Regions from separate parts of the Pseudarthrobacter sp. 1C304 genome, predicted to be linked through region 1. Evidence: predicted binding sites of a transcription regulator. Region 1 holds the regulator's gene; the other holds the start of a gene.
The links. Region 1 encodes LexA, which represses DNA repair genes until DNA is damaged. Its sites were predicted from a motif close to TCGAACANNTGTTCGA; they were not measured.
Positions count from the first base shown of each region.

Region 1 (14,354 bases):
ATGGCCGGGAAGCTGGCGCGCGGGGGCGGGGTTGCCGGGCTCAGGGTTGCCGGGCTCAGGGTTGCCGGGTGCCGGCCGGTGCTCCATGCTGCGGGCCCGGCTAGCGGCGGCCGGCGACGTCGAGGGCCTCGGGCAGGGTGAAGTTGCCGTTGTAGAGCGCCTTGCCGATGATGGCTCCTTCAACGCCCAGCGGGACGAGGGAGCGCAGCACCTTGAGGTCCTCGAGGCTGGAGATCCCGCCGGAGGCCACAACGGGCTTGCCGGTCTTCTCCACCATCTGGCGCAGGAGTTCGACGTTGGGACCCTGCAGGGTGCCGTCCTTGGTGACGTCGGTGACGACGTAGCGGGAGCAGCCGGCCTCTTCGAGGCGTCCCAGGACCTCCCAGAGGTCGCCGCCTTCCTTGGTCCAGCCGCGGCCGGCCAGCGTGGTTCCGCGGACGTCCAGTCCGACGGCGATTTTGTCGCCGAAGCGCTCAATGACCCGGGCGGTCCACTCGGGGTTTTCCAGGGCCGCGGTGCCCAGGTTCACACGGGCGACGCCCAGGTCCAGGGCCTGCTCGAGGGATTCGTCGTCGCGCAGGCCGCCGGAAAGTTCCACCTTGATGTCGAGCCGGCCCACCACCTCGCGGAGCAGTTCGGCGTTGGATCCCCGGCCGAAGGCGGCGTCGAGGTCAACGAGGTGGACCCATTCAGCCCCCTGCTGCTGCCAGTTCAGCGCGGCCTCGAGCGGCGTGCCGTAGCTGGTTTCGCTGCCGGCCTCGCCCTGGACGAGGCGCACCGCCTGGCCGTTGACGACGTCGACGGCGGGCAGCAGTTCCAGCACGGGCAGCGGTGTTTCGGTGGTCATCGGTGGCTCCTCAGCACTTCGGGGACGGCAGGGGTGGGCGTTGCCGGAACTCAGGCAGGCACTGTCAAGAGATATGCGGCCAGCAGCGCCATGCCGGCCAGGACGTAAAACACAACCTGGACCCAGCGCGGGCTTTTCTGCTGGCGGAAGGACAGCGCGCCGCCCACCAGCAGACCGGCCAGCCCCATCAGCACAAGGGACCACATCTAGGCGGTCCCGGCGTCCGGGGATGTGGATTCCGCGGCACGGGCCGGGCTCTGCAGGCCCTCCACCCAGTTGCGCAGCAGGCGCGCCCCGGCATCGCCGGACTTTTCGGGGTGGAACTGCGTGGCGCACAGCGGGCCGTTTTCCACGGCCGCGATAAACGGGGCCCCGTGCTCCGACCAGGTGACAAGCGGCGCCGTCATCCGCGGCTGGATGACGTCGAAATCCCATTGCTGGACCCCGTAGGAGTGCACAAAGTAGAAACGCTCGTTCTCGACGCCGGCGAAAAGCCTGGAGCCCTCGGGGACGGTCACGGTGTTCCAGCCCATGTGCGGCACGACCTCCGCGGGCAGGAGCTCGACTTTGCCGGGCCACTCCCCCATGCCTTCGGCTTCGGTGCCGTGCTCGACGCCGGCCTCGAAGAGGACCTGAAGGCCAACGCAGATGGCAAGGACCGGCCGGCCGCCGGCGACGCGGCGGCCGATCATGCGGATGCCGTCAACAGCTTTGAGCTCGCGCATCACCGTCTCGAACGCACCGACGCCAGGAACCACGAGGCCGTCGGCGTTGAGCACGTCCTCGGGCTTGGAACTGAGGATCACCTCGGCGCCGGCGCGCTCCAGGGCACGGACGGCGGAGCGGACGTTGCCGGAGCCGTAGTCAAGCACGGTGACGGTGGGCTTGCCCTCGGGCGAGGCCGGCTTCCGGGCTGCGTCCGGGTTGATGATGGCGCCGTCCTTCAGCACCTTGCCGGTCACAGCGCACCCTTGGTGGAGGGGATGCCCGTGACCCGGGGGTCGGGTTCGACGGCGGCGCGGAGGGCGCGGGCGAAGGCCTTGAACTGGGCCTCGACGATGTGGTGGGGATCCCGTCCGGCGGTGACGTTCATGTGCAGGCAGATCCCGGCGTGCAGGGTGATGGCCTCGAAGACGTGTCGGGTCAGGGACCCGGTGAAGTGGCCGCCGATCAGGTGGTATTCCTGGCCTGCGGGCTCGCCGCCGTGCACGAGGTAGGGCCGGCCAGAAACATCGACGACGGCGTGGGCGAGGGCCTCATCGAGGGGTACCGTGGCTTCGCCGAACCGGCGGATGCCGGCCTTGTTCCCGAGGGCGGTGCGCAGCACCTCACCAAAGGTGATAGCGACGTCCTCGACCGTATGGTGGACATCGATGTGCGTGTCGCCGGTGGCCTTGACCGTCATGTCGATCAGCGAGTGCTTGCTCAACGCCGTGAGCATGTGGTCGTAGAACGGCACCGACGTGCTGATGTCCGAGACGCCCGTGCCGTCCAGGTCGATCTCGACCAGTACGGATGACTCGCTGGTGGTCCGTTCCATGCGTGCGGTCCGGCCCTGGGCAGCGGCTGCTCCGGTGTTGCTCATGTGGGTGTCCTTTGGCTGACGGCGGGGCCCGGCCTTCCGGCCGGGTGGATGTCCTGGGTTAAGTCTAGGCGGGCTGCACAGCGCGGCCAGCCAGGATCCGCTCGAGCGCTTCGAGGAAAGCTGTGGTTTCCGTCTCAGTACCAGCGGTGACGCGAAGGTGCCCGGGGATGCCCACGTCCCGGATCAGCACACCGGCGTTGAGCAGTTCCTGCCAGACCTCGTGCGGGTTGTCCAGGCCGCCAAAGAAGACGTAGTTCGAATCCGAGGCGGCCGGCTTGAGGCCCATGCGCAGCAGCTCGGTCACGATCCTGTCCCGCTGCCGCTTGATGTCCTCGACGTCGGCCATCAGCGCCGTCCGGTGGTGCAGTGCGGCCAGCGCCGTCGCCTGGGTGATGGCGGACAGGTGGTACGGCAGTCGGACCAGGCGCAGCGCATCGGTGACCTCCGGGGCTGCGGCCATGTAGCCGACGCGGGCCCCGGCCAGTGCGAAGGCTTTGCTCATGGTCCGCGAGACGATGAGGCGCTCCCGGCCGGGCAGCAGCGTCAGTGCACTGGGCGTGCCGTCATGGGCAAACTCGTGGTACGCCTCGTCCACGATCACAATGGTCTGGCTCGCTTCGCCGGCCTCGTAGACGGCCTCGACGACGTCCAGGCCAAGGCCGGTGCCGGTGGGGTTGTTCGGGGAGCACAGGAACACGATGTTCGGCTGGAGCTCGCGGACCTGGCGGGCGGCCGATTCGGCACTCAGTCCGTAGTCGGCGGCGCGGGTTCCGGTGATGTACGCGGTGTCCGTGCCGGAGGCCAGCAGCGGGTACATGGAGTATGTGGGAGGGAACCCGAGGGCGGTGCGGCCAGGACCGCCGAAAGCCTGGAGGATCTGCTGGAGCACCTCGTTGGAGCCGTTCGCGGCCCAGATGTTGTCCGGCCCCAGGCCGTGCCCCAGATACTCGGCCAGGGCCTCGCGGAGCTCCGTGAATTCGCGGTCCGGGTAGCGGTTCAGTCCCACTGCGGCGGCGGCGACCGCCTCGGAGATGGCGGCGCGCACATCGGCGGGGACGCCGTGGGTGTTCTCGTTGACATTGAGCAGGATGGGGACGTCCAGCTGGGGCGCCCCGTACGGGGTCAGGCCCCGGAGATTCGTCCGGAGGGGAAGTCGGTTCAGGCGCTCTAGCTGGTCAGTCACTCCACCAGTTTAAGTGAGATCCCGGCGGCGGCCGAAACTGTGACGGGTGGGCGGCCCTACCCGGCGGGGATGAAGAGCGCCTGGCCGGGCACCACGCGGGCTGCCTCAAGGTTGTTCAGCTGGACGATGTCGGCGACGACGTCGCGGGGGTCGCGCTCGGGGGCCACGGTCTCCGCGATGGCCCACAGCGACTCACCGGGCTGCACGGTGACCGTCACCGTCGGCGTGGGTGACAGCTCGGACGCCGACTCCGCGGCCTTGGCCGGGGCGTTGAAGAAGCCGCTGAACGAAAGCACCAGGGCGGCCAGCAGGATCAGGGGAACACCGATGAAGACAAACCGCCCGCGCCTGGTCAGCCGGAGCGGCGCCTGCCGCGGCTTCACCGTCCCGGCAGGGCCGGCACTGGTAGAACCGCCCCCGGCAGAACCGCGGCCGGCCGGACCACCTGCAGGCTGGCCGTAGGCGCCGGAAGCGTCGCGGCCGAAAGTATCGTGAAACGCACTTGTTGCTGACATGAACTGAGCCCTCCTGGACCATTGTGTGCCGTCCGGCGTACTCCACTTACCGCCGCCAACCGGCCTAACCTTCGAACAAACAACCGAACGTTATGCGGTGCCCGCCGTACTTTCGAATAGAACACATGTTCGAACACCGCCTTTTCAGTTTTAGCACTTATTGACGAACATTGTCGAGACTCGCTAGAACAAATGTTTGAAAAAGCCGTGTGGCTGGCCTACGTTTGGATCAAGGATTCCGACCAAAGGTTTGGATCAGGTTTCGATCAAAGAACAACCACTTCTGCAGTTGATCAGCAGGGTCTGACATTTCAGGCCGGAGGTTCCCGGCAGCAGCAGCCACGGCCGCCGGGTGGAACGGAAAGGCGTTGGCGAACATGGCAGCACAAGCCACTGGCGGCAGGGCCTCCCAGCGGGGTCCGCAGGCCGCCCGGCCACCCAAGAGCCTCACCGTCCGGCAAAAGAAGATCCTCGAGACCATCCAGCGCTCCGTCACGGACAACGGGTACCCGCCGTCCATGCGCGAGATCGGCGACACCGTGGGCCTGGCGAGCCTGTCCAGCGTGACGCACCAGCTGTCGCAGCTCGAAAAGCTCGGCTACCTGCGACGCGACCCCAAGCGCCCCCGCGCCATGGAAGTGCTGATGCCGCTCACCCTGGAGGAGGGCCCCGCGAAGATCGCAGGCGCCGAGAAGCCGGGCGGCCTGCGCACCGTCGGCGGCCTGTCCGTCTCGGAGCTGACCAGCGCCACGGACACCGCCATGGTCCCGCTGGTGGGCCGGATCGCGGCCGGCGGGCCGATCCTCGCCGACCAGGTCGTTGAGGACGTGATGCCGCTGCCGCGCCAGCTGGTGGGCCACGGCGAGCTGTTTATGCTCCAGGTCGCGGGCGACTCGATGATCGACGCCGCGATCTGCGACGGCGACTGGGTGGTGGTGCGCCGCCAGGGCGATGCCGTCAACGGTGACATCGTGGCCGCACTGCTGGACGACGAGGCCACCGTCAAGACGTTCCGCCAGCGCGACGGCCACACCTGGCTGCTGCCGCAGAACACGCAGTACGAGCCCATCCTCGGCGACCACGCCGTCATCATGGGCAAAGTGGTCTCGGTGCTGCGCTCCCTCTAGGACCCGCCAGCCGGTACCCCACCGGCTGCGTAGAAGGGCCCCGCCGGCATCCGGCGGGGCCCTTCGCGTTCCCCGGACTATGTGGCGGGCTGGCCTGACTCCTTCGCGAGCCGTTCCAGGGCCGCGAGGGCCACCGCGGGGTCGGTGGTGGGCCAGAACGGCGGCAGGGCAGCGCGGAGGAAGCCCCCGTAACGTTCGGTGGACAGCCGTGAATCCAGCACCGCCACCACTCCCCTGTCCGTCGTGGTGCGGATCAGCCGGCCGGCGCCCTGGGCGAGGCGGATGGCCGCGTGGGTGGCCGAGACACTCATAAAGCCGTTGCCGCCCGCCTGGGCCACCGCGCGGGAGCGGGCCGTCATCAGGGGGTCGTCGGGCCGCGGAAACGGAATGCGGTCGATGACAACAAGCCGGCACGAGGTCCCCGGCACGTCCACACCCTGCCACAGCGACATGGTGCCGAAGAGGCAGGTGTCCGGTTCGTCGGCGAACTGTTTCACCAGCGCCGTCATGGTCGACTCGCCCTGGCAGAGGATGCTCAGGCCCAGCCGCGGCCGCAGGGCCTCGGCGGCGTCCTCGGCCGCGCGGCGGGAGGAGAAGAGGCACAGTGCCCCGCCGCCGGAGGCCCGGATCAGCTTCTCCAGCTCATCGAGCGCCTCCGGGGACGTGCCGCGGCCGGGCTTGGGGAGGTGTTTGGCCACGTACAGGATGCCCTGCTTGGGGTACTCGAACGGCGAGCCGACGTCCACCCCGGTCCAGCTCGGCGCACCGGGTCCCACCAGGCCGAGTCCGCCGGCGGCGGGTTCGAAGGCTGAGCCGATGGCCAGCGTGGCCGAGGTCAGGATGACGGTGTGGTCCGCGAAGAGCCCCTCGCGGAGCCGGCCGGCCACACTGAGCGGGGCGATGTTGATCAGGGCTGGGGCCGTTTCGTCCGGCTGGGAGTAGCCCAGCTGCGGGTCGAAGGTGCTGTTCCGGGAGAACCAGACCACTTCGCGGTTTTCGCGTGCGGCGAGGAGCCGTTCGCAGAGTTCCAGGATCACCATGAGGCGGGAGCGCGCGAGCTGGCGGCCGCCGTCGGCCGTGGTGGCGCTGTCCCCCTTGGAGTCGGACAGTGCCGCGCGGCAGGCGTCCCGCAGCTGGTCCACGCAGTCCAGCTGTTCGCTGTTCAGGCCGTTGGGCATCAGCCCGCTGGGGACTCCGGCCACGGCCAGTTCAAGGTTGGCGGCGGCGTTGTTCAGCGCATCCACGGTGATGCCCGTGTGCTTCCGCGCCCCGGACGCGGCGGCGTGCACCATCGCGACGGACAGCTGGCCGGACACGGCGCCGGTGACCCGGTCCTGGAGCTCGTGGGCCTCGTCCACCACCACAACGTCGTAGTCCGGAAGCACGGCGAGCCCCTCGAAGGCGCTGACGGCCAGCATCGCATGGTTGGTGACCACGACGTCGGCGTCCGCGGCGTTCTGCCGGGCCAGTTCGCTGAAGCACTCGGCCGCCAGGGGGCATTTCTGCGCGCCGAGGCATTCCATGGAGGTGACGGAGACCTGCCGCCAGGCCCGGTCCGTGACGCCGGGCAAGAGCTCGTCGCGGTCCCCGGTGGCGGTGTCCTCGGCCCATTCGCGCAGCCGCACCACTTCCTTGCCCAGCTGGGACGACGGGCCGCCCATGGCAGCGGCGAAGTGCGGCACGGACGTGTCTTCGCCGAGTGAGAAGAGCTGCCCTTCGGCGGGCTCCTCCGAGGGGAACCCGCCCTCGAGCTTGTGCCGGCACACGTAGTTGGACCGGCCCTTCACCAGGGCCACTTTGACGGGCCGGTCGAGCGCAGGAGTGATGGTTTTCAGCAGCCGGGGCAGGTCCCGGCCCACGATCTGGGTCTGCAGCGCAAGGGTGGCGGTGGAGACCAGCGTGGGCTTGTCGCTGTCCAGCGAGTGGGCGATCAGCGGGATGAGGTACGCGAGGGATTTGCCGGTTCCCGTGCCGGCCTGGACCAGCAGGTGGTCGCCGCTGTCAATGGCGCGCGCCACCTGCCGGGCCATCTCGTGCTGGCCGTCGCGGCTTTGGCCGCCCATGCCGGAGACGGCACGGTCAAGCAGCTCGATGACGAACTCGCTGCCGTCCCGGCCGCCCCGGCCTGCCGGGCGCTTCCCGGCTGAAGACCGGGCGTTTCCCTGGTCTTCAGCCGGTGGGTCCTCCCCCGTTGGGCCGTCCATGCCGGTGCCCGTGTCTGTCTCCGCGCCGGTCACTGCTGCCTCAGTCATGCGCGATGAACGAATCCAGTTCAGCGGCCAGTCTCTCACGCACCATCACGACGGCGCGGGTGCCCGCTTCCTCGTGGTCGAGGCTGAGGATCTCGGCGTCGGTCTCGTGGAGCTTGCTGAGGAGGTCTCCGCGCTGGTACGGGATCAGGAGTTCCAGCTTGACGCTGGGCCGCGGAATACCTTCGCTGATGGCCGCCAGAAGCTCCAGGATTCCTTCGCCCGTGCGCGCCGAGACCACCACGTGGCGCGGCTCGCGCTGCTTGAGGCGTTCGACGACGTAGGGGTCCGCGGCGTCGGCCTTGTTCAGGACGATGATCTCGGGCACCTTGCGGGCGTCGACCTCACTGAACACCTTGCGGACGGCCGCGATCTGGCCTTCCGGGTCCGGGTGCGAGACATCCACGACGTGCAGGATCAGATCCGCGTCGGCGACTTCCTCCAGGGTGGAGCGGAAGGCTTCCACCAGCTGCGTCGGCAGCGACCGGACGAAGCCCACCGTGTCGGAGAGGGTGTAGCCCAGCCCGTCGGGGGTCTCGGCCTTCCGGACGGTCGGGTCAAGGGTGGCGAACAGGGCGTTCTCCACCAGGACGCCGGCGTCGGTGAGTCGGTTCAGCAGCGAGGACTTGCCGGCGTTGGTGTACCCGGCGATCGCGACGGACGGTACGGCGTTACGACGGCGGTTGGCGCGCTTGGTTTCGCGGGCCGGCGCCATCGCGGCGATTTCACGCCGCAGCTTGGCCATCCGGGTGCGGATCCGGCGGCGGTCCAGTTCGATCTTGGTTTCACCGGGACCACGCGAACCCATGCCGGCACCTGCGCCGCCCACCTGGCCACCGGCCTGGCGGGACATCGAGTCACCCCAGCCGCGCAGGCGCGGGAGAAGGTACTCGAGCTGGGCCAGCTCCACCTGGGCCTTGCCCTCGCGGCTCTTGGCGTGCTGGGCGAAAATGTCCAGGATCAGGGCCGTCCGGTCGATGACCTTGACCTTGACGATGTCCTCCAGGCTGCGGCGCTGGGACGGCGCCAGCTCGGCGTCGACCACCACGGTGTCCGCGCCGGTGGACATGACGATGTCCTTCAGTTCCTGCGCCTTGCCGGAGCCGAGGAATGTTCCCGGGTCGGGCTTCTGGCGGCGCTGGACGATGCCGTCGAGGACCTCGGAGCCGGCCGTCTCGGCGAGGGCAGCCAGTTCCCGGAGGGAGTTCTCGGCGTCGGCGAGGGTTCCTTCGGTCCAGAGGCCGGCCAGGACCACCCGCTCGAGGCGCAGCTGCCGGTATTCGACTTCGGTGACGTCTTCGAGTTCCGTCGACAGCCCGGCGGTGCGGCGCAGGGCGTGCCGTTCCTGCAGGTCCTGCTGGTCGCCGTCGTAGGTGCCGTGTTCTTCGTCGAGGCGGGAGATCGCCTGCGCCTTGCCGAGGACCGGTTTGGGCCCGCCGGCGGCCGGGGCCGCGTTCCGGGAGGGGGTGTCCTTGGCGAGGATCCGGTCGATGACAGCCTGGATCTCCGCAGGACTCATGTCCTGGGATGCTGAATCGGGTCCGGTGTTGGGCTGAGTGGTCATGGTCTCCTTTAGAGGTTCGGCAGTTTCAGAATAATGCCGATCGGTGCTGTGTGGGGCGGTATTCGCGCTGGGCTGACGGCTGGTGGTCATTCACGGCCTCCTGGAATGCCTGCGGCAACGGTGCCGGCGGCAGTGCTGGGCTCCGGTCGGGAGCGCTGGGAAAGGATAAGGATCAGGCGTGGGCTTTGCCTTGAGGAGGGAGGAACGGTCCGCTCGGCCGGGCCCTGGTGAGCACTGCCGGACTTCAAGAAGTTCGGGCGCCAGCGGATGGGTCCTTTTCAGGAGCATCGGGAGGTGGCGCACTGAGCGGAAGGTATCTACCTGCGTCGCTGCGGGGACGGGACCTGCGTGAAAGAAGGGCCCGTGCCGGCTACTTGAAGTTCAGGAACATGTCGTTAAGCCTAGCAGACCGCTTGACCGCCCCCGGCCGCACGCCACGGTTTCCCATCCTGCGGTTTCCCATCCCGGGGCTTCCCATGCTGCGGTTTCCCATCCGGGAGGGTGTCGAACTAATCTGGCCAGTTATGGAGTCTGCACACTATTTCAGCGCCCAGCCTGCCGGGCCGTTCACCCGCAAGCCACTGACCGTGGAGCTTGCCGGGCAGACCCGGCAGCTGCTGACGTCCTCCGGCATTTTCAGCCCGGACGGCATCGACAAGGGCACCGCGGTACTGCTGGCAGAGGCTCCCGCCCCGGCGCCGCAGGGCACGCTGCTGGACATCGGCTGCGGCTGGGGTCCGATCGCGCTGACCCTGGCGCTGCGCGCACCGCACGCACAGGTCTACGCCGTGGACGTCAACGAGCGCTGCGTGGCGCTGACCAACGAAAACGCGGCCTTGCTGGGCCTTGGCAACGTCACGGCCAGCACGCCCGACGCCGTGGACCCCGGGCTGCGGTTCGACACCATCTGGTCCAACCCGCCCATCCGGATCGGCAAGGACGAACTCCACGCGCTGCTGCTGCTGTGGCTGCCGCGGCTGGCGCCCGGCGGCTCGGCATGGCTGGTGGTGCAGAAGAACCTGGGGTCGGATTCGCTGCAGCGCTGGCTCGCGGCGGAGCTGGACAGCAGCTTCACGGTGACCCGTGAGAGCACATCGAAGTCGTTCCGCATCCTCCGGGTCAGGAAAGCGTCCCACTAGCGACGATCACGGCGGGTCCGCTGAGCTCCACGTGCTCGTGGCCTTCGGCCCCGAGGAAGAACTTCACGCCCACCACACCGCCGGGGACGTGGACGTTCCACACGTCGGGAGCGCCCTGGCCGGCCCAGTGGCGGATGGCGACGGCCGCTGCGCAGGCGCCGGTGCCGCAGGACTGGGTCTCCCCCACCCCGCGCTCGTGGACGCGCATGGTGATGGTCCCGACGCCGTCGTGGACCAGCGGTTCGGACGGCACCACAAACTCGACGTTGGTTCCCTGCGGAGGGGTGGGGTCCACGTGGGGTGCGGTGAACAGCTGGGTGGCCTCCAGCTCGGCCAATTCGGCCAGCGCCACGACGGTGTGCGGGTTGCCCATGCTGACGGACAGGGCAGGCCGGGCGACTTCCAGGCCGGAGGCGCTGACCAGCGAATCCATGGCCCGCGCGGTGGCTTCGCCCGGGAAGATGAACTCCCAGGGGCCCATGTCGACGGCGTAGCCCGAGGCGGTGCGGACGATCGTTTTCACGCCGCCGCGGGTGCCGATGGTCAGCGATTCGCCGGCCGGCAGGTCCACGAGGCCTTCGGCGATGAGGAAGTGCACAAACACCCTCACGCCGTTGCCGCACATCTCGGAGAGTGAGCCGTCGCCGTTGCGGTAGTCCATGAACCATTCGGCGTCGGGGTGCCGGGTGAGCAGCTCCTGGCCCTCGGCCAGCAGCCGGGATGGAACGGCACGGATCAGCCCGTCGCCGCCGATTCCGCGGTGGCGGTCGCAGAGGGCCGCGACCTGCTCGGGGGCCAGCGCCAGGGCGCCGTTGGGGTCGGCCACGAGGACAAAGTCGTTGCCCGTGCCGTGGCCTTTGGAAAACTTGAGTCCGCTCAGGGCTGCGGTGTCAGCGGAGGGGTTGCGGTCAGCGGCCACGGCCAGGGATTCGTCCATGGTCCAAGGTTACCGGTGCAGTCCGGGCCGCCGGCAATCCGGCCCGGGGGCAGCAGGAAAACCTGACGGGCCGCCCGCCCCGCGGGGCGGTGTGTCAGCCCGGGATGCAGAGCGCGGCCGCTTTGGCCACGAGGTCAGGGTCCTGCCAGTCGAGCCAGTGGATCCGGGGGTCGGCGCGGAACCAGGTGAGCTGGCGGCGGGCGAACTGCCGGGTGGCGATGATGGTTTCCTCCGCTGCCCGGGCGGTGTCGGAGCAGCCGTCGAGGACCTTGAGGAACTGGGCGTAGCCAAGGGCCCGCGGGGCGGTCCGGCCGAGCCGGAGACCGGCGGCGTCGAGCGCCCGGACCTCGTCCAGCAGCCCGCTGTCCACCATGGTGTGGACGCGGCGGGCCAGCCGCTCCCGGAGCTGTTCCCGGTCCACCTCCAGCCCGATCTGCACGGCGGGCTGGAAATACTCGCGCGTGGGCATGAAGGAGCTGAAGGGCCGCCCGGTGAGTTCGAAGACCTCCAGCGCGCGGATGATCCGGCGGGCGTCCCCGAGCCGGCCGGCGGACACCGGGTCCACGTCCTGCAGCCGCGCCCGGAGCGGCGCGGCTCCGGAGGTTTCCAGTTCGGCTTCGAGCCGGCGCCGGACGGCAGGATCGGTGCCCGGGAATTCCAGCACGTCCAGCGCGGCCCGGACGTAGAGCCCGGAGCCGCCCGCCAGGATGGCACGTTTGCCGCGGGCGTGGATGTCCGCGATCAGTGCACGGGACTGCTGCTGGAAATCCGAGACGCTGGCTTCCTCCGTCACGTCCAGGATGTCCAGGAGGTGGTGCGGCACTCCCCTGCGTTCGGCCACGGTGATTTTGGCGGTGCCGATGTCCATGCCCCGGTAGAACTGCATGGAATCGGCGTTGATGACCTCGCCGCCGAGTTCCAGGGCCAGGGAGACCGCCAGGTCGGACTTGCCGGAGCCGGTGGGCCCGACGACGGCGATCACCGGTGGCGTGCCTGCGGCGGCTGGGCCTGGGTCGGCTGCCGGGCTTGGGCCAGTTGCGGCCCCTGGGGTGTCTGTTGGGGCGGCTGCGGGTGCGTCCCGCGGGGATGTCACAGAAGCAGCCACGGCCTAGCGGCCGCGGACGGGCAGGGCGGGCATCCCCAGGGAGACCCCGGTTCCACCCGACGCGGATCCGGGCGCCGGGGCGCCGCAGGAGTCCGCCTGGGACCTGTCCCAGGCGTCGCCCGCGCGCGAGCGGCGGAGGCTGTAGTCGCCGGCTGTGGCGGGATCCGCGACGAGGTGGAACGCCGCGGCCTCCGTGATGGTGACGGTGACGAGGTCGCCGGGGCGGGGTGTCTCTGCCCCGTCGGGCACGGAGAAGTGGACCAGGCGCTGGTCCTGGGCGCGGCCGGACAGCCGGTGGGTTTCTTCCGACTTGCGCCCGGACTGGGCGGTGACCATCACCTCGACCCGCCGGCCGAGCTGGCGGGCGTTCTCTTCGGCGGCGATGCGGTCCTGCAGGGCGGTGAGGCGTTCGAAGCGCTCCTGCACCACCGCTTTGGGGAGCTGGCCCGGCAGCTCCGCGGCGGGTGTGCCCGGCCGCTTGGAGTACTGGAAGGTGAAGGCGGTGGCGAAGCGGGACTTCTCCACGACGTCGAGGGTGGCCTGGAAGTCTTCTTCGGTCTCGCCGGGGAAGCCGACAATGATGTCCGTGGAGATGGCCGCGTGCGGGATTTTCCCGCGGACCTTGTCCAGGATGCCGAGGAACTTGGTGGACCGGTAGGAGCGCTTCATGTCCTTGAGGACCTTGTCCGAACCGGACTGCAGCGGCATGTGCAGCTGCGGCATGACGTTGGGGGTCTCGGCCATGGCATCGATGACGTCGTCGGTGAACGCTGCCGGGTGCGGGCTGGTGAACCGGACGCGCTCCAGGCCCGGGATCTCGCCGCACGCGCGCAGGAGTTTGGAGAACGCCTGCCGGTCGCCGAACTCCACGCCGTAGGAGTTCACGTTCTGGCCCAGCAGGGTGACCTCGATGGCGCCGTCGTCGACGAGGGCCTGGATCTCAGCCAGGATGTCCCCGGGCCGGCGGTCCTTTTCCTTCCCGCGCAGGGCCGGGACGATGCAGAAGGTGCAGGTGTTGTTGCAGCCGACGGAGATCGACACCCAGCCCGAGTAGACGGAGTCCCGCTTGGTGGGCAGCGTGGACGGGAAGACGTCGAGGGATTCGAGGATTTCGAGCTGCGCGTCGTTGTTGTGGCGGGCGCGTTCCAGGAGGGCCGGCAGGGAGCCGACGTTGTGGGTGCCGAACACGGCATCCACCCAGGGCGCCTTCTTCAGGATGGTCTCGCGGTCCTTCTGCGCCAGGCATCCCCCGACGGCGATCTGCATTCCAGGGTTGGCCGCCTTGACGGGGGCCAGGATGCCGAGGTTTCCGTAGAGCTTGTTGTCGGCGTTCTCCCGGACAGCGCAGGTGTTGAAGACCACGACGTCGGCCAGCTCCCCGGCGGAGGGGACGTAGCCGGCGGCCTCGAGCATGCCCGACATCCGTTCGGAGTCGTGCACGTTCATCTGGCAGCCGAAGGTCCGCACCTGGTAAGTGCGCGGCTGCGGTGTGGCCGCAAGAGCCTCGGGGCGGGACGATGAGGCCGTGTCCGGGGACGCTGGGTCCGTGGAGGGGGTGGGGCCGGCTGCTGGGGAGGGAATGGTCAAACTCACCTGTTAAGGGTACCGGGTCGGCACGGGGCCGGGGCGCCTCAGAAATCCGGTTCCGGCTCCGCACCGGCGGCCGACACAGCCTCATCGAGCACTTCGTCCACGATCCGGAATGCCAGGGACGGCTGGTATCCCTTGCGGGCCAGCATGGAAGCCAGCCGGCGGGTGGTCTTGTCCCGCTCGGCACGGTCCGCGAACCCGGTGGTGCCGCGGAGTTTGCGCTGGACCAGGTCACGGGCCGCGGATTCCTCGTCCGCATCACTGAGCTGCGCCAGGGCATCGGCCGCCGTGGCATCGTCGATGCCCTTGTCGGCCAGTTCCCGGCGGAGGGCGCCCTTGGCGAGCTTGCGGTTCTGGGACCTGGACCGGACCCACATATCGGCGAAGTCCGCGTCGTCGACCAGTTTCACTTCTTCGAAACGGTCCAGCACGGCCTCGGCGACGTCGTCGGGAACGTGGCGTTCGGCCAGTTTGCGGGCGAGCTGCAGCCGGCTTTTGGGCGAGTTGGTCAGC
Region 1 covers NZ_JBQQCH010000004.1:2,295-16,648, forward strand. Annotated here, with positions in the region: gene ACTWQD_RS09435 (SseB family protein) at 1-87, opposite strand, end outside; gene priA (bifunctional 1-(5-phosphoribosyl)-5-((5-phosphoribosylamino)methylideneamino)imidazole-4-carboxamide isomerase/phosphoribosylanthranilate isomerase PriA) at 101-847, opposite strand; gene ACTWQD_RS09445 (hypothetical protein) at 898-1,053, opposite strand; gene hisH (imidazole glycerol phosphate synthase subunit HisH) at 1,054-1,809, opposite strand; gene hisB (imidazoleglycerol-phosphate dehydratase HisB) at 1,806-2,432, opposite strand; gene ACTWQD_RS09460 (histidinol-phosphate transaminase) at 2,497-3,615, opposite strand; gene ACTWQD_RS09465 (LysM peptidoglycan-binding domain-containing protein) at 3,672-3,998, opposite strand; gene lexA (transcriptional repressor LexA) at 4,508-5,257, shown strand; gene ACTWQD_RS09475 (ATP-dependent DNA helicase) at 5,335-7,509, opposite strand; gene hflX (GTPase HflX) at 7,502-9,070, opposite strand; gene ACTWQD_RS09485 (class I SAM-dependent methyltransferase) at 9,595-10,209, shown strand; gene dapF (diaminopimelate epimerase) at 10,190-11,146, opposite strand; gene miaA (tRNA (adenosine(37)-N6)-dimethylallyltransferase MiaA) at 11,241-12,128, opposite strand; gene miaB (tRNA (N6-isopentenyl adenosine(37)-C2)-methylthiotransferase MiaB) at 12,255-13,844, opposite strand; gene ACTWQD_RS09505 (regulatory protein RecX) at 13,883-14,354, opposite strand, start outside.

Region 2 (14,354 bases), on a different contig from region 1:
CCCGCATCATCTCCACCCGATCTCCTGCCCGTCGTCGTCCCGGAAATCCTACCCCCGCAGGGTCCGGAGGACGCCACGCACCGTGTAGCCGGCGGCGCAGACCAGGGGCGTCAGGGCGGCCAGGAGCGCAATAGTGTTGGGCCGGAACACCACGTGGCCGCTTGGGCTGCGGCCGTAGACGCCGAGCGGCAGCACAAAGCCTCCTCCGCCACCGCCGGCAGCGTTCTCCTCGCCGGGGGCGGACGCGCTTCCCGCGTCAGTTCCACCGCCGCCGAAGCCGAAGGACACGAGGGCGACAGGGATCAGTTCCTCCCCGTTCACCGTGACAGCGGGGCCGTAGGCCCGGCCTACACCGACATTCTTGAAGGTCTCTGCGAGGGATGAAAGTGCTTCAGTCATGGGTACGACGATAGGCACGCGCCCGGCGGGAACGCCAGAGGCAATGGCCCCGGGCGGCAGGGCCGTCCGGCCCCTTTTTTCGGGCCGGACACCGAAATAGGTTAAGAGGCAGAACCGCTGGGGACGAGAGGGGCCCGATGATGACGAAAACTGCCGGTGTGGCGCCGCGGCTGGCTGAAGTGCTCGCGATTGTCCTTGGTACGGACAGCATCCCGCTGCGGCTGAAAGCCTGGGACGGTTCCGAAGCCGGGCCCGCCGGCGCCCCTGTCATCGAGTTCCGCTCCCGGCGGGCCCTGCGCCGGATGCTGTGGTCGCCGGGCCAGCTGGGGCTGAGCCGCGCCTACGTTGCCGGTGACATTGACGCCCCGGGCGACGTCTTCGCGAGTTTCGCCGCGCTCAGCTCCGTGGGAAAGTTCGCGGAACCTGGGCCGTTCCGCCGGCCCACACTCCGCGAGGCCGCCACTATTCTCCAGAATGCCGCGCTGCTGGGGGCCCTGGGCCCCAACCCCGCCCCGCCGCCTGAGGAAGCCAGGATCGTCCGCGCCGGCCGGCGGCATACGCGGCAGCGCGACGCCGCGGCGATCTCCCACCACTACGACGTCGGAAATGACTTTTACGCCCTGGTGCTTGGACCGTCCATGGTCTATTCCTGCGCCGTGTGGGAGGACGAACGGACCGGTCTCGAAGCCGCGCAGGCCGCGAAAATCGACCTGGTCTGCCGGAAGCTGGGGCTGCAGCCGGGCATGAGGGTGCTGGATGTCGGATGCGGGTGGGGGAGCTTCGCCCTGCAGGCAGCCCAGCGCTACGGAGTCGACGTCGTGGGCGTGACGCTGTCCGCCGAACAGGCGGCCATGGCGGGCAAACGCGTGGCCGACGCCGGCCTGACGGACCGCGTGGCCATCCGCGTCCAGGACTACCGCGACGTGGACGACGGGCCGTTTGACGCGATCAGCTCCGTTGGCATGTCCGAGCATGTGGGCCGCGAACAGATGCCCGCGTACGTCGCGAAGCTGCACGGGCTGCTCCGGCCGGGCGGCCGCCTGCTGAACCACGCGATCTCCTGGAACGCGGGGTCCACCGCGCCGGATCCGGACTCTTTCATCCCGCGCTACGTATTTCCGGACGGCGAGATGCTGGGCCTCGCCGAGATGGTCGGGGCGCTTGAAGCGGGCGGGCTGGAAGTGCTCGACGTCGAGGCCCTGCGGCGGCACTACGCGCTGACCCTCCGGGCCTGGGTGCAGAACCTTGAGGACCATTGGGACGACGCCGTACAGCTCGCCGGGGCCGGGCGTGCCCGGGTCTGGCGGCTGTACATGGCTGCCAGCGCCCTGGGATTTGAGTCCGGACTGACCGGCGTCAACCAGATCCTGGTCCAGCGGCCCGGCGGCGCCGAGCCGCCGCTGCGCCGGAACGCCTGGGTCTGAGGCTGCGGGCGCCTCAGCCGGAGGCGTGGGCGGCGATGAAAGCAGCGGCTGGACCCGCCAGCGACGCGCCCACTTCGTCCGCGCTGCGCTTGGTTCCCGCGACGTCGAAAGTGTGGCCGCCGCCCTCGCGCCATTCGAGGCTGGCGGATGGTCCGATGCGGGCCACCACAGCTTCCAGGAGTTCGGGCGTGGCAAACGGGTCGCGGGTGCCCTGCAGGAAAAGCATGGGCAGCGTCAGCCCGTAGAGGTGCTCGTCGCGCAGCTTCTCCGGCTTGCCCGGCGGATGGAGCGGGTAGCCGAGGTACACCAGCCCGGCCGCGGGCATCCCCTCGGCGACAGCCATGGAGGCCATGCGCCCGCCGAAGGACTTGCCCGCGGCCCAGAGCGGCTCACCCCCGGACCGTGCGGCGGCTTCCGCCATCGCCGCGCGCCAGGCGGCGACGGCGGCCGGCGGCCTGTCCGGGAATTTCCGCCCGGCCTCCCGGTAGGGGAAGTTGAAGCGGAGCGTGGCGATGCCCATGTCATTCAGGGCGCGGGTGAAGCCCGCCAAAAACGGGTGCTCCATGCCGGTTCCGGCGCCGTGGGCCACCACAACAGTGGCAGCCGGTGTGTCGGGGCGGGCGTACGCGCCGGAAACGGCGGAATCACCGACGGCGATGGTGAGGGGCGACTCGGGGGTGGTCATACCACCATCATGACGCCTCCGGCAGCTGCAGGTGCTGCGGGAGAACAGGCCGGATGACTAGGCTGTGGTCATGAGCAATACGGAGCTGGCCCCCCAGGAGATCGTGTGCGGAGCCGACGTCGAGTGCGCCGGCGTCGAAATCCTAGTGCCGCGCGAGGTTCCCCTGGGCGGACCACGGGCCATGAGCGTGCGGCGAACGCTGCCGCAGCGCCAGCGAAGCCTGATCGGCGCATGGTGCTTCCTGGACCATTACGGACCGGACCGGGTGGGGGATACCGCGGGGATGCGCGTGCCGCGCCACCCGCACACCGGGCTGCAGACGGTCAGCTGGCTGTTCACCGGAGAGATCGAGCACCGGGATTCGGCCGGATTCCACGCCGCCGTGCGGCCGGGCGAAGTGAACCTGATGACCGCCGGACGCGGCATCAGCCACTCGGAGTTTTCCATGCCCGGAACCCAGGTGCTGCACGGGGCACAGCTGTGGGTGGCACTCCCGGACCGGGCCCGGCATATGGCACCGACTTTTGAGCATTTCCGCCCTGAGCCGCTGGCCGGCAGGGGCTGGACCCTGCGGGTCTTTCTGGGCTCCCTCGCCGGGGCCAGCTCGCCGGTCACCGTCCACACGCCGCTGCTCGGCGCCGAACTGCTGCTGGATGCCGGGGCCACGCTGGACCTAGACACGGACCCGGCCTTTGAGTACGGGGTGCTGGTGGATGCCGGGACCCTCATGGTCGATGGGCGTCCGGTCGGCAAGGACCACCTCGCGTACCTGCCAGACGGGCGCACGTCGCTGGCGCTGGCGGCCGGCGACGAACCCGTGCGGATCCTCCTGATCGGCGGCGAACCTTTAGGCGAGCAGATCGTGATGTGGTGGAACTTCGTGGGTCGCAGCCACGAAGAGATCGTGGGGTTCCGGGCCGAATGGCAGGCAGAAATCGGTGCCTGCGACGCGGCCCCGGCCGCCGGTGCGGGCGCGGACGGTCTTCGGTTTGGCGTCTTTCCGCCGGGCGAGCCGGCTCCGCTGCCCGCCCCCGCGCTTCCCAACGCGAGGCTCCGCCCCCGGGGCTGACAGTGCGGGGGCTTAGCGCCGGTTAGGTCAGGCAGTCGGCGCAGTACGAGTGCCCGGCTTTCTCCCGGGCGAGCTGCGAGCGGTGCCGGACCAGGAAGCACGAGTAGCACGTGAACTCGTCGTCCTTTTGCGGAATGACGGTGACCGTCAGTTCCTCGCCGGACAGGTCGGCGCCCGGAAGTTCGACGCCTTCGGAGGTGTCCGCCTCATCAAGCTCACGGATGACGCTGCGGGCGTCCGGCGCATTCGCGGAGCGGACGGCCTCCAGCGAGGCGTTGCGTGATTCCGCAACATCGGATCGGACTTCGTCGTAGTCGGTTGCCACCTGGTTGATTCTCGATTCCGTTGGTCTAGGGTTGCCGGGATTGAACGGTACAGCATCTAACCGTGAACTTGCTGGGTGCGGGGAAATGGGCTGTGACACGGGACGGCTGCTGGCGACGCTTCGGGTGCCTGGCAGGTGTTCCGGAACCGTCGTCGGGATTTAATGTGCCGTTCACGGCCCCGGCCTAGGCTGGTCCCTTAGTCATCCTCCGCCAGAAGGGAAGCATGATGGCCGACATCGCGACAGTGCTCGGGCGGCTGACGCCGGAAGAATTTGACGGACTCCGGGCCCTCGGCCCGTCGGGGCACCTGCCCAGGCACCTGACGGAGGCCTTGGACCGTGCGGCCGGCGGCCCGGGCGCAGGACGCGGCTACTACGTTCCCACGGGCAGCGTGAGTGCCACCGGGGGACCGCACGTTGTCCTGCGCAGCGACGTCTCGGGCTGGCTGTTCGGTGCTTCGTCCCCGGTACCCGAAGTGCCCGAATCGCAGCGGGAGCCGTAGCGGGCGCTGCGCTGCAGGTCCCCGGTACCTGGCCTAGCTGGCAATCCGGATGGTGAGCGGATCCATCGGCTGGCCGGCGGCGTACTGCCCGTCGAAGAGCTCGGATCCCTCCGGAGAAATGACCACGCCGACGTGCTCCCACACCAGGGACCCGTCGACGGGCCGGGGCGTCGAAGGGCTGAGGAAGCCGACGGCGGTGCGGTCCGGGCCGTCGCCGGTGCTGATGCTCAGCACGCCGCTGCCGCTGGTGAAGGTGATCCACGGGTTCAGCAGCCGGACCAGGAGCATGCCATGGTGCCCGGCGAGCCGGACGTCCCCCCGGAAGCGGATCACACCGGTGCCGCGGCCGGCGTCGTAGTCGGACGATTCAAAGCTGAAGCAGAAGCCGGAGGTCGCGGAGACGGTCGCCCCGCCGGTCGCTGAGACGGACCCGTCCGGCAGGCTCCCGATGTAGTCCAGGAAGCTGCGCTTGATGGCCCAACCCAGGCCCAGCGGGGGCAGCGGATCGGGGGAAGCGGTCGCTGGGTGCACGTAAGTTCTCCTGTGACTGAAAAGCAGATCTCTCTGAGCATATCGGCGGATTGCCCCTCTGATGAACTGCCGCCGGTGAGTGTGACATCCGGTTATCCACCCCGGGTCAGGGCCAGGGGCAGTGGCAGGCAGAATTGCGCCCGGCGAACATGCCCGGAAACGGGCCGGAACGCCGGCGTCGTATAAATTCACTGGGGGAAATACACGCATTATCCGGCGGCGTTACCCGGGCGGGGCGGGCCCGCGGAACAGGCTGTCCACACGGGCCGGCCTGCATCTGGCTGCTGCGAACGCGCGGCCCTGGCCGGCCACAGCCGTACAGGGCGGACCGCTGCCCTTGCTGCCCGGCCTGTGGGTACGGGCAGCGCCTGATCTGCGACGATGCCCGCGTCAGCCGCTGTTTGGTCCTGTCGGGGCCCTGATGTGCGTACTCGATGCGGCGTTGCAGGACAGCGGCGCCGATACCTGCCCCCGGGCCCCGGTACTCACATTGCCAGTGTCAAATACTTGGTGCCAATCCCGGGTGTACCCGAGTTTTCTCACGGTAAAGGATCGGGTAGCTCCATTGCTTGTTGGCCCCTGATTTGCGTGTCACGGTTTTCCTAGAAAGCCGGAGGGAAGAGAGTCTCAGAGCGTTCTTCATCTAATTTCTTCCGGCTCTCCGAAAAGGCAAAAAGGTTAAAAATGGGGAAATCGGAGACCAACGTGGACAAATTGGGTGGAATGACGCCCGGGATTTCTGTTCGGCTGTTCGGAACGTTCGAAATCCGGCGCGACGGCGCAGTGCTGACGGCCGCAGACATGGGCGGCTGCAAGCCCCGGCACATCCTGGAAATTCTGCTGCTGAATCTTGGGACACCTGTTTCCAAGACCCGGCTCGTGGAGATCCTGTGGGGACCGCAGGCCAGCGGCGGTGCCGTGGCGACCCTGGAGAGCTACGTCAGCGGCATCCGCAGGGCAATCCAGCCCGGCAACACCAAGACCGGCCCGCTTCGCACCGCGAACAGCGGCTACGTGCTGGACCCGCAGCTCGTGGAACTGGACCTCTCGGCGTTCCGCCAGCGGCTCCTCGCAGCCCGCCACGCTGCCCCGGCCGAGGCCCACGCCCTGTCAATGGAGGCCTTGGAGCTGGCGGCCGAGCCCCTGCTGGGATTTGAACTCGTGGCCGACTGGGCAGAAGAGGCGCGGGCCCGGCACGCTGCGGACAAGGTCGCAGCCCAGATCCTTGCGGCCGAGACCGCGGCCTTCCTCGACAAGCCCGAGCTGACCATTTCCCTGGCGCAGACCGCAGTCCAGTCCGAGCCGCTGAACGAACGTGCCTGGACCATCCTGGTCGCAGGGTACGAGCAGGCCGGCCTCCCGGTGGAGGGGCTTGCCGCCTACGAACGCTGCCGCCGGCTCTTCGACCGCGACCTGGGCTGCACTCCCGGTCCCGCCCTGCAGGCCGCCCACCTGAGGCTGCTGCGACAGCGCGCCGAGGGAAACACCGAACTCTCGGAAGTCCTGGCCGCCCTCCTCTACCTGGGCGAACGCCTGCACGGCCCCAAATGCACGCAGCATGCCGCCGAGGAATCCCGGCGGATGCAGGAGAACGCAGGCAAGGTCCTCGACGCCTTCCTGCAGCAGGCCCTGGCAGCCGCCGTCTGACCGCAGTTCACATGGCTTTGACCACCGGCAGCTCGGTCCAGTCCGTGGTGTACCGGGGGGACATCATGCCGCGCTTCATGGTCCAGTCCGGGCCGTTGCGGAGCCCGGCGTGGCCCAGCCCGATGGAACCGCGGCCGTAGCGCCGGCTGATGTCTTCCAGCAGCGGACCGATGCCGCGTTCCTCGTGCGGGTTCGCGAAGACCGCCAAGGGTGCCTGTTGGCCGGCGGGACGCAGATCGGTCACCATGATCCCGGCCTTGGCATACCTGACGCCGTCGTCAATCCGGGGGAGCAGGGTGTGGGCCGCCCGCGCCAGGAGGACGGGGTCGGCGGTGGGCATCGGCAAGGTGACGCACACGGAGGGGTACACGCTCCCCAGCGGGTTATAGGCGGACGTGGCGGCGAAGGCCGTCAGCACCTTTGCCTGGAGCCCGTGCTTCGCCAGCCGTGCGCTGGCCTGCTGGGCGTAGACGCTGAGGACCTGGCGGAGCGCGGTGCCGGTGGTGATCGGGGCGGCGAAGGAACGGCTGAAGATGAGCTGGTCGCGGCCGATCCGTTCTTCTTCCAACGGGATGCACGGAGTCCCCTGGAGCTCCAAGACGGTCCGCATCAGCACCACCGAAAAGCGGTCCCTGATCCGGACGGGGTCCGCCCGCGCCAGATCCAGGACGGAGTGGATTCCCTGCCCGTTCAGCCGTTTGGTCAGCCGCGCAGCCACGCCCCAGAGCTCGATGACGGACAATCCCGCCATCAGCTTCTCCCGCTGGCCGGCGGGCACAGCGTCCCAGTGGCAGACGCCGTCGAACGCCGGATTGTGCTTGGCCCACTTGTTTGCCAGCTTGGCCAGGGTCTTGGTGCCGGCAATGCCCACGCAGACGGGGACTCCAATGTTCCGGCGCACGGCGGTCTTCATGGCGAAGCCCTGCCGCTGCAGTTCCTCCGGGGTGCCTTTGACGCCGAGGAACGCCTCATCGATGCTGTACATCTCCAGCCATGCCGAGTAGCGGCCCAGGAGTTCCATCACCCGGGCGCTGATGTCACCGTAGAGCTCGTAGTTGCTGGAACGGGCCACCAGGCCCCATTCTTTCGCCCTCGGTGCGAGCTTGAACCACGGTTCGCCGAGGGGGATGCCGAGTGCCTTTGCCTCGGGGGAGCGGGTGACGGCGCAGCCGTCGTTGTTGGAGAGCACCACCAGGGGGCGGCCTTCCAGGGCAGGGTCGAAGGCGCGTTCAGCGCTGGCGTAGAAACAGTTGACGTCGACGAGCGCGATGCTGCCCGGACCGGCGATGGCCCTGGAGTGCGTTGGCCCGGACTGCGGTGTCCTGGAACGCGCTGTCCTAGACATGGTGCAGGCAGCGGGTTGCAACGCCCCAAATGACGAGGTCCGACAGGTCAGGCACCCTGATGTCCGGGTAGCGGGGGTTCTCCGCCCGCAGCACCACGCCCGACGCCGTGAGGCTCAGCCGCTTGACGGTGAGCTCCCCGTCGAGGACCGCGACGACGACGCAGCCGTCGCGTGGCTCGAGCGCCCGGTTCACAATCAGCTCGTCGCCGTCGCTGATCCCGGCGCCGTCCATGGAGTCCCCGGAAACCCGCACGACGTAGGTGCTGGTGATGTCCTTGATGAGGTGCGCATTGAGGTCGATGCGGCCGTCGAAGTAGTCCTGCGCGGGGGACGGGTAGCCGGCGGCAACCGGGACCGGAGAGATCAGGACCGACAGAAGGGAAGTGCCCGCGTCGATCACACGGGGCCCGATGATGACGCCCACAACCCACCTCCACAACACAGCGCAACTCCACGCCGCAACTCCACGCCGCGATAAAGCACCGCAACAACATACCCGCGATATTCGAACATATATTCGATACGTCCAGTGTAGTCCTGAGCCCGGACATCCGGCAGACTGATGCCTGCCGGGGGCGTTTGGGGCAGACTGGTGGCGTGAGCGGAATCCGGTGGGTGCTGCACGTGGATCTCGACCAGTTCATCGCGGCGGTCGAGGTGCTCCGGCGGCCGGAACTGGCGGGCAAGCCGGTCATCGTCGGCGGTCGGGGGGACCCCACGGAACGCGCGGTGGTGTCAACCGCATCGTACGAGGCGAGGGCATTCGGCGTCGGTTCCGGCATGCCCCTGCGCATTGCGGCCCGGAAAGTGCCCGACGCTGTGATCCTGCCCGTCGACCAGGAGGCCTACCTGGCGGCGTCTGAGACAGTGATGGCCGTCCTGCGCTCGCAGCCGGGCGCCACCGTGCAGGTGCTGGGCTGGGATGAGGCCTTTGTCGGCGTTGAGGCAGAGAACCCGGAAGCCTATGCCCGGCAGATGCAGGCCGCCGTCCTGGAACGGACGCAGCTGCACTGCAGCGTGGGCATCGGCGACACCCTGGTCCGGGCCAAGAACGCCACCGGTTTCGGCAAGCCGGCCGGCGTCTCCCGCCTCACGGCCGCGAACTGGCTTGAGGTCATGGGCGGCCGGCCCACCAAGGATTTGTGGGGTGTCGGAACGCGGGTGTCGGCCCGCCTGGCCAAGCTCGGCATTAACACCGTCGCCGAGCTCGCCGCGGCCGATCCCCAGGGCCTGGTGCCGGAGTTCGGCCCCAAAATGGGGCCTTGGTACGCGGAACTGGGACGCGGGGACGGCGCCAGTGTTGTGGACGACACCCCGTGGGTTGCCCGCGGGCACAGCCGCGAGACCACCTTTCAGCGGGACCTGACCGAGCCCGGCCAGGTGGATGACGCCGTGCGGGAGCTGGCAGCGCGTGTCCTTGAGGATGTTGCCGCTGAAGGGCGGCCCGTCATCGGGCTGACCCTGAAGGTCCGGTATGCGCCGTTTATCACCAGGACCCACGCACGGAAGATTCCCGGGACCTTCGACCGGGATGAGATCCTCGCACGGGCAGTGGACCTCGCAGCCGGGATCGAGGCGGACCGTCCGGTCCGGCTCTTGGGTCTGAGGGCCGAAATGGCAATGCCCGACGATGCCCGCAAGGGGCACACGCCAACGCGCGGCGGGTGGTGACGGCGACCGGGCCGCCTGAGGTCACCCGGAGCGGGTGAGGCGCCGCGCCGCACCGCGGACGCAAGATGGGACTGCGGCGGTCCGTCCGGCCGCCTCAAAACCAACCAGAACGGAGGCCACCAGCATGGCTGAGACAGTGGACGAACTAGGGCCGGTGGACTGGCTCGTTGTGGAGTTCCCCGGGCCGAACTTCGGCAACGGCCAGATCGCCCCGTTCCTGGCGGACCTGGTCCAGCGTGACCTCATCAGGGTGCTCGACATGGTGTTCCTGCGGAAGACCGAGGACGGCACGCTTGAGACCGCGGAAATCTCCGACCTCGACGAGAGCCAACTCGGCGAGATTCGCATGGCCGAGGCCGAACTGGCCATGGTGCTCTCCGAACAGGACGTCATGGACCTGGCCGAGACGATCGAGCCCGGCCACTCCGCCGCGGTTCTTGTTTGGGAGAACCAATGGGCTGCCCCGTTCGGCGCGGCCATCCGCAAAGCCGGCGGACAGCTCGTGGCCAGCGGCAGGATACCCACCCAGGCCGTCATCGCCGCCTTCCAGGCCGACGCCGATGCCGAGTCACCCGAAGCAACGAAGGAAGGAGCCTGACATGCCACTGGCAGCACGACGCAGGCGCAGGACCGCCGCCGCCGTCGGCGGAGCAATCGTCGTCGCCCACGGGATCAACCGTCGGCACGACCGGCGGGACGACCGGCGGGACGACCGCGGAGACCGGCGGGAAGACCGCCGCGACCGCCGCGACTGACACCGTTTCACGACAGGGCCGGCTCCCGGTCCACGCAGGTGCGCTTGATTCTTTCCGGATCAGGCGCACCTGCTTCGTGCGGCCGTAGTCCGCCGTTGGGCACCGCGGTGTTAGCTTGGTCACGTGCCGGGTTTTCGGGCAAAATGAGCGCGCGGCGGACCCCATACTTGGAATGACCCCGGCGGATTCTTCCCACCGCCCGGCGTGAGGAGGGGCCATGAAAACCTTGATGATTCTGCAGAACACCGTGAAACGTACCGTCAGGAACGAGTACTTTCCCGCCGCGGCCGTGCTGGCCGGCGTGGTGCTGTTTTGGGGTCTCGGGTTCTTCGGCGGGCTGTCCCTCCTGAGCGACCACCAGACGCTGCTGACCACGCTCAGCTGGCTGCTCTTCGTCTACGCCGCGGCCGTGCTCACGCCCCTGGCAGGGCTCCTGGCCGTGGCGGACCTGACCCGGCGCTGGCTGCGGAACCGGGCGTCCCGTGCTGCCGAGGCAGGGACTGCGTCCGCGTAGCGGCACCGGGCAGGGCTATTCGAACCGCGCCGGGTCTCCCATGCCGCGCCGGACGACCTCCGCGGTCCCGCTGGAGTAGTCCACCACGGTGGTGGGTTCCGCGCCGCAGTCACCGGAGTCGATCACGGCGTCCACCACGTGCTCCAGCCGTTCCTTGATCTCCCAGCCCTGCGTCAGCGGCTCTTCCTCATCCGGCAGCAGCAGCGTGCTGGAGAGCAGCGGTTCGCCGAGCTCTGCCAGCAGGGCCTGGACCACCTTGTTGTCCGGGATCCGCACGCCCACCGTCTTCTTCTTCGGGTGCAGGAGCCGCTTGGGAACCTCTTTGGTGGCCGGCAGGATAAACGTGTAGCTCCCCGGGGTCACGGCCTTGATGCTGCGGAACACGTCATTGTCGATCTGCACGAACTGGCCCAGCTGCGCGAAGTCCTTGCAGACCAGGGTGAAGTGGTGCTTGCTGTCGAGCTGGCGGATGGCCCGGATCCGGTCCAGGGCCTCCTTGTTCCCGAGCTGCGCCCCCAGCGCGTAGCAGGAATCGGTGGGATAGGCGATCAGCCCGCCGGAACGGAGGATTTCCACCGCCTGGCTGATGGAGCGCGGCTGGGGATTGTCAGGGTGAACGTCGAAATATCTCGCCATGGGACGAGCTTACGCCCGACGGCGGTACAGGAGCCCCAGGCGGCCGGCGCAGGGCCTCGTGGCTGACCACGGGCGGCCCGGTCAGCGGCGGCGGTCAGTGCTGCTCGTCGTGGTGGATGCGCTCGTCGAGGTGCCGCAGCGGCTCCCCGCTGCCGCTCCACTGCTTGGCGATGAATTCCGCGGCGATGGACACCGCCGTCTCCTCCGGGGTCCGGGCCCCCAGATCGAGGCCCACGGGGCTGTGCAGCCGCGCCAGCTCCTCGTCGCCCAGCCCGGCCTGGCGCAACCTGGAGATGCGGTCTGCATGCGTCCGGCGCGATCCCATGGCCCCGATGAAGGCGACCGGCCGGCCCCGGAGGGCCACCTCCAGCAGCGGGATGTCGAATTTCGGATCGTGGGTGAGGACGCACATGACAGTGCGTTCGTCCACCAGGCCCTGTTCCTCCTGCTCGGCCAGATAGCGGTGCGGCCAGGCGTTGACCACTTCAGCCGCGTCGGGAAAGCGGGCGGACGTGGCGAAAACGGCCCGCGCGTCGCACACCGTGACCCGGTACCCCAGGAAGGTGCCGAGCCGGGCGAGCGCGGAGGCGAAGTCGATGGCGCCGAAGACCAGCATCCGCGGCGGCGGGGCGTAGCTGGCGAAGAAGACCCGCATGCCCTCGTCCAGCCGCTCCCCGTCGGGGCCGTAGCCCAGGATGCCTGAGCGCCCGGCGGCCAGGAGTCCCTGGGTGTCATCGCCCACGGCATGGTTGGCCCGCTCCGACCCGAGGTTCCCCTCGAAGCCGTCCGGCCGCACCACCAGGTGCCTGCCCAGCCAGCTGCTGTCCGGGTGTTCAATGACCGTGGCCACCCCCACGCGGTGCCCGCCGTCGATATCCGCCCGGACGGCGTCGAGTTCGGCGAAGCTCCGCTTCGAGACGGGTTCCACGAAAATGTCGATGATCCCGCCGCAGGTCAGCCCGACGGCGAACGCATCGTCGTCGCTGATGCCGTAGCGCACCAGGACGGGCGTGCCGTCCGCCTTGACCTGGGTGGCCAGCTCGAACACGGCGCCTTCGACGCAGCCGCCGGAGACCGAACCCACCGCTTCCCCGCCGGCCGTGACCAGCATGGACGCGCCGGGGAGCCGCGGGGCTGACTTGAAGGTGTCCACCACGGTGGCCAGACCGGCGGTGTCACCCTTCCGCCAGCCCGGCATCAGGGCTGCCAGGACGTCACGCACGGTCGGTCTTCAGCCTCCCGACGGCCCGCACCAGCCGGAACGCGGAGTGCCGGCCCGCCCAGTAGGACACGCAGGCCACCACGGCCACAAGCGCCAGGACTTTCCCGGGGCTGGCCAACTGCTCCGCTGCCATTGACTTTGCGAGGCTGAGGGCATCCAGGCTGCCCGCGGGGGCGGCCGGGCCCGCAGTACGGGCCACTGCAGGCGCGGGCACAGCCGCCGGCGGCACGCCCGGCAGTTCCGCGGCCGGCGCCGGGGGAGTTGGTGCGGCCACCTTGGCCGACGCGGCCTGCGCTGCGGCAGCCTCCGACGCCGGCACAGGCTCCGGCACGGCTGTTTCCGGTCCTCCTCCCGCGCCCGGTCCTCCCCCCGCGGCGGCTCCTTCCCCCGTGCCAGGGGAAGCGATCATGGCCTGCAGGCTCTGTGCAAACAGGGCCATCATCTGCTCGGTCACGCTGCCGATCACGCCTTTGCCCATGGCGGCGGCCTTGCCGGACAGGGAGAGGTCGGCACTGACGGTTCCGCGGGTGGTGCCGCCGGCCTCCTCCGCCAGCTGCAGGGTCACCGTGGCTTCCGCCGTGCCCTGCCCGCGGGTTTCCTGGGCTTTGCCGCCGAGGACGGCGCGGTGGTCGGCGGCGTTGCGCTCGATGACGTTGAGCAGCCCCTTGTACTGCATGTTCACGGGGCCCAGCTTGACCGTCATCCCCACCTGGTAGGCGTCGTCGGAAAGCTTGTTCAGGATCTTGGCGCCCGGGACGCAGCCGGCCACGCGTTCGAAGTCCATGATGGTGTCCCAGACGGTGTCGATCGGTGCGACCACCGAAAAAGCGCTGTCTATCTGCATGAGTTCCCTCTTTCTTTCAGTGATGTCCCGCCGCCGCGGATTGCGGCCGCCACTTCAGCAAGCGCCGCATAGCTGTGCCCGCTCACGAATGTGTCGCAGAACGGCAGGGCCGCCGCCATGCCGCCGGCCAGCGGCTGGTACCCGGGTGCGGCTTTGCGCGGATTGACCCAGATGATGGTGTGCGCCAGGCGGCGCAGCCGGGCCATCTGCGCCGCGACGTTGCCAGGATCCTCCTGCGCCCAGCCGTCCGAGAAGATCACCACCACCGCTCCCCGTGCCAGCCCGCGGCGGCCGTGTTCGTCGACAAAGCGCCGGATGCTGTCCGCGATCCGGGTCCCGCCGGACCAGTCCGGCGCGGCGTCGGCTGCCCGGGCCAGGGCCTCGTCCGGGTCGCGCAGCGCCAGCTGCCGGGTCAGGCGGGTCAGCCGGGTGGAGAACACAAAGGCCTCGGCGCCGGCGGTGGCCACGGCGCCCTGCAACAGTGCGACGAAGATCCGCGCGTACGGTTCCATCGAACCGGACACATCGCACAGCAGCACCAGTTTGCGGCGCTGCTCGCGGCGCCGGGCATACAGCAGCCGGGTGGTGTCGCTGCCTGAACGCCGGGCGGCGCGGACCGTGGCCCGGACGTCCAGCCGGGCGCTGCTGTGGGCAGATTTGCGGGTGCGGCGGCTGCGGCGCGTTGGTGTGGCGAGCAGCAGCCGGGCAGCCAGCCGCCGGATTTCCAGGACTTCCTCGCCGGTGAGCTGTGCGAACGAGGTCGCGTGCAGCCGTTCCTCGGGGG
Region 2 covers NZ_JBQQCH010000005.1:82,364-96,717, reverse strand. Annotated here, with positions in the region: gene ACTWQD_RS11640 (amidohydrolase family protein) at 1-10, opposite strand, end outside; gene ACTWQD_RS11635 (spore germination protein GerW family protein) at 49-399, opposite strand; gene ACTWQD_RS11630 (class I SAM-dependent methyltransferase) at 540-1,823, shown strand; gene ACTWQD_RS11625 (alpha/beta hydrolase family protein) at 1,837-2,508, opposite strand; gene ACTWQD_RS11620 (pirin family protein) at 2,579-3,577, shown strand; gene ACTWQD_RS11615 (DUF4193 domain-containing protein) at 3,600-3,902, opposite strand; gene ACTWQD_RS11610 (hypothetical protein) at 4,127-4,405, shown strand; gene ACTWQD_RS11605 (HtaA domain-containing protein) at 4,439-4,936, opposite strand; gene ACTWQD_RS11600 (AfsR/SARP family transcriptional regulator) at 5,660-6,583, shown strand; gene ACTWQD_RS11595 (Y-family DNA polymerase) at 6,591-7,928, opposite strand; gene ACTWQD_RS11590 (LexA family protein) at 7,921-8,352, opposite strand; gene ACTWQD_RS11585 (DNA polymerase IV) at 8,526-9,599, shown strand; gene ACTWQD_RS11580 (DUF6325 family protein) at 9,724-10,197, shown strand; gene ACTWQD_RS11575 (hypothetical protein) at 10,199-10,354, shown strand; gene ACTWQD_RS11570 (hypothetical protein) at 10,572-10,868, shown strand; gene ACTWQD_RS11565 (L-threonylcarbamoyladenylate synthase) at 10,884-11,504, opposite strand; gene ACTWQD_RS11560 (XdhC family protein) at 11,599-12,726, opposite strand; gene ACTWQD_RS11555 (SRPBCC family protein) at 12,719-13,570, opposite strand; gene ACTWQD_RS11550 (vWA domain-containing protein) at 13,561-14,354, opposite strand, start outside.
Region 2: the regulator LexA is predicted to act here: its motif matches at 8,434-8,449, upstream of ACTWQD_RS11590 (LexA family protein).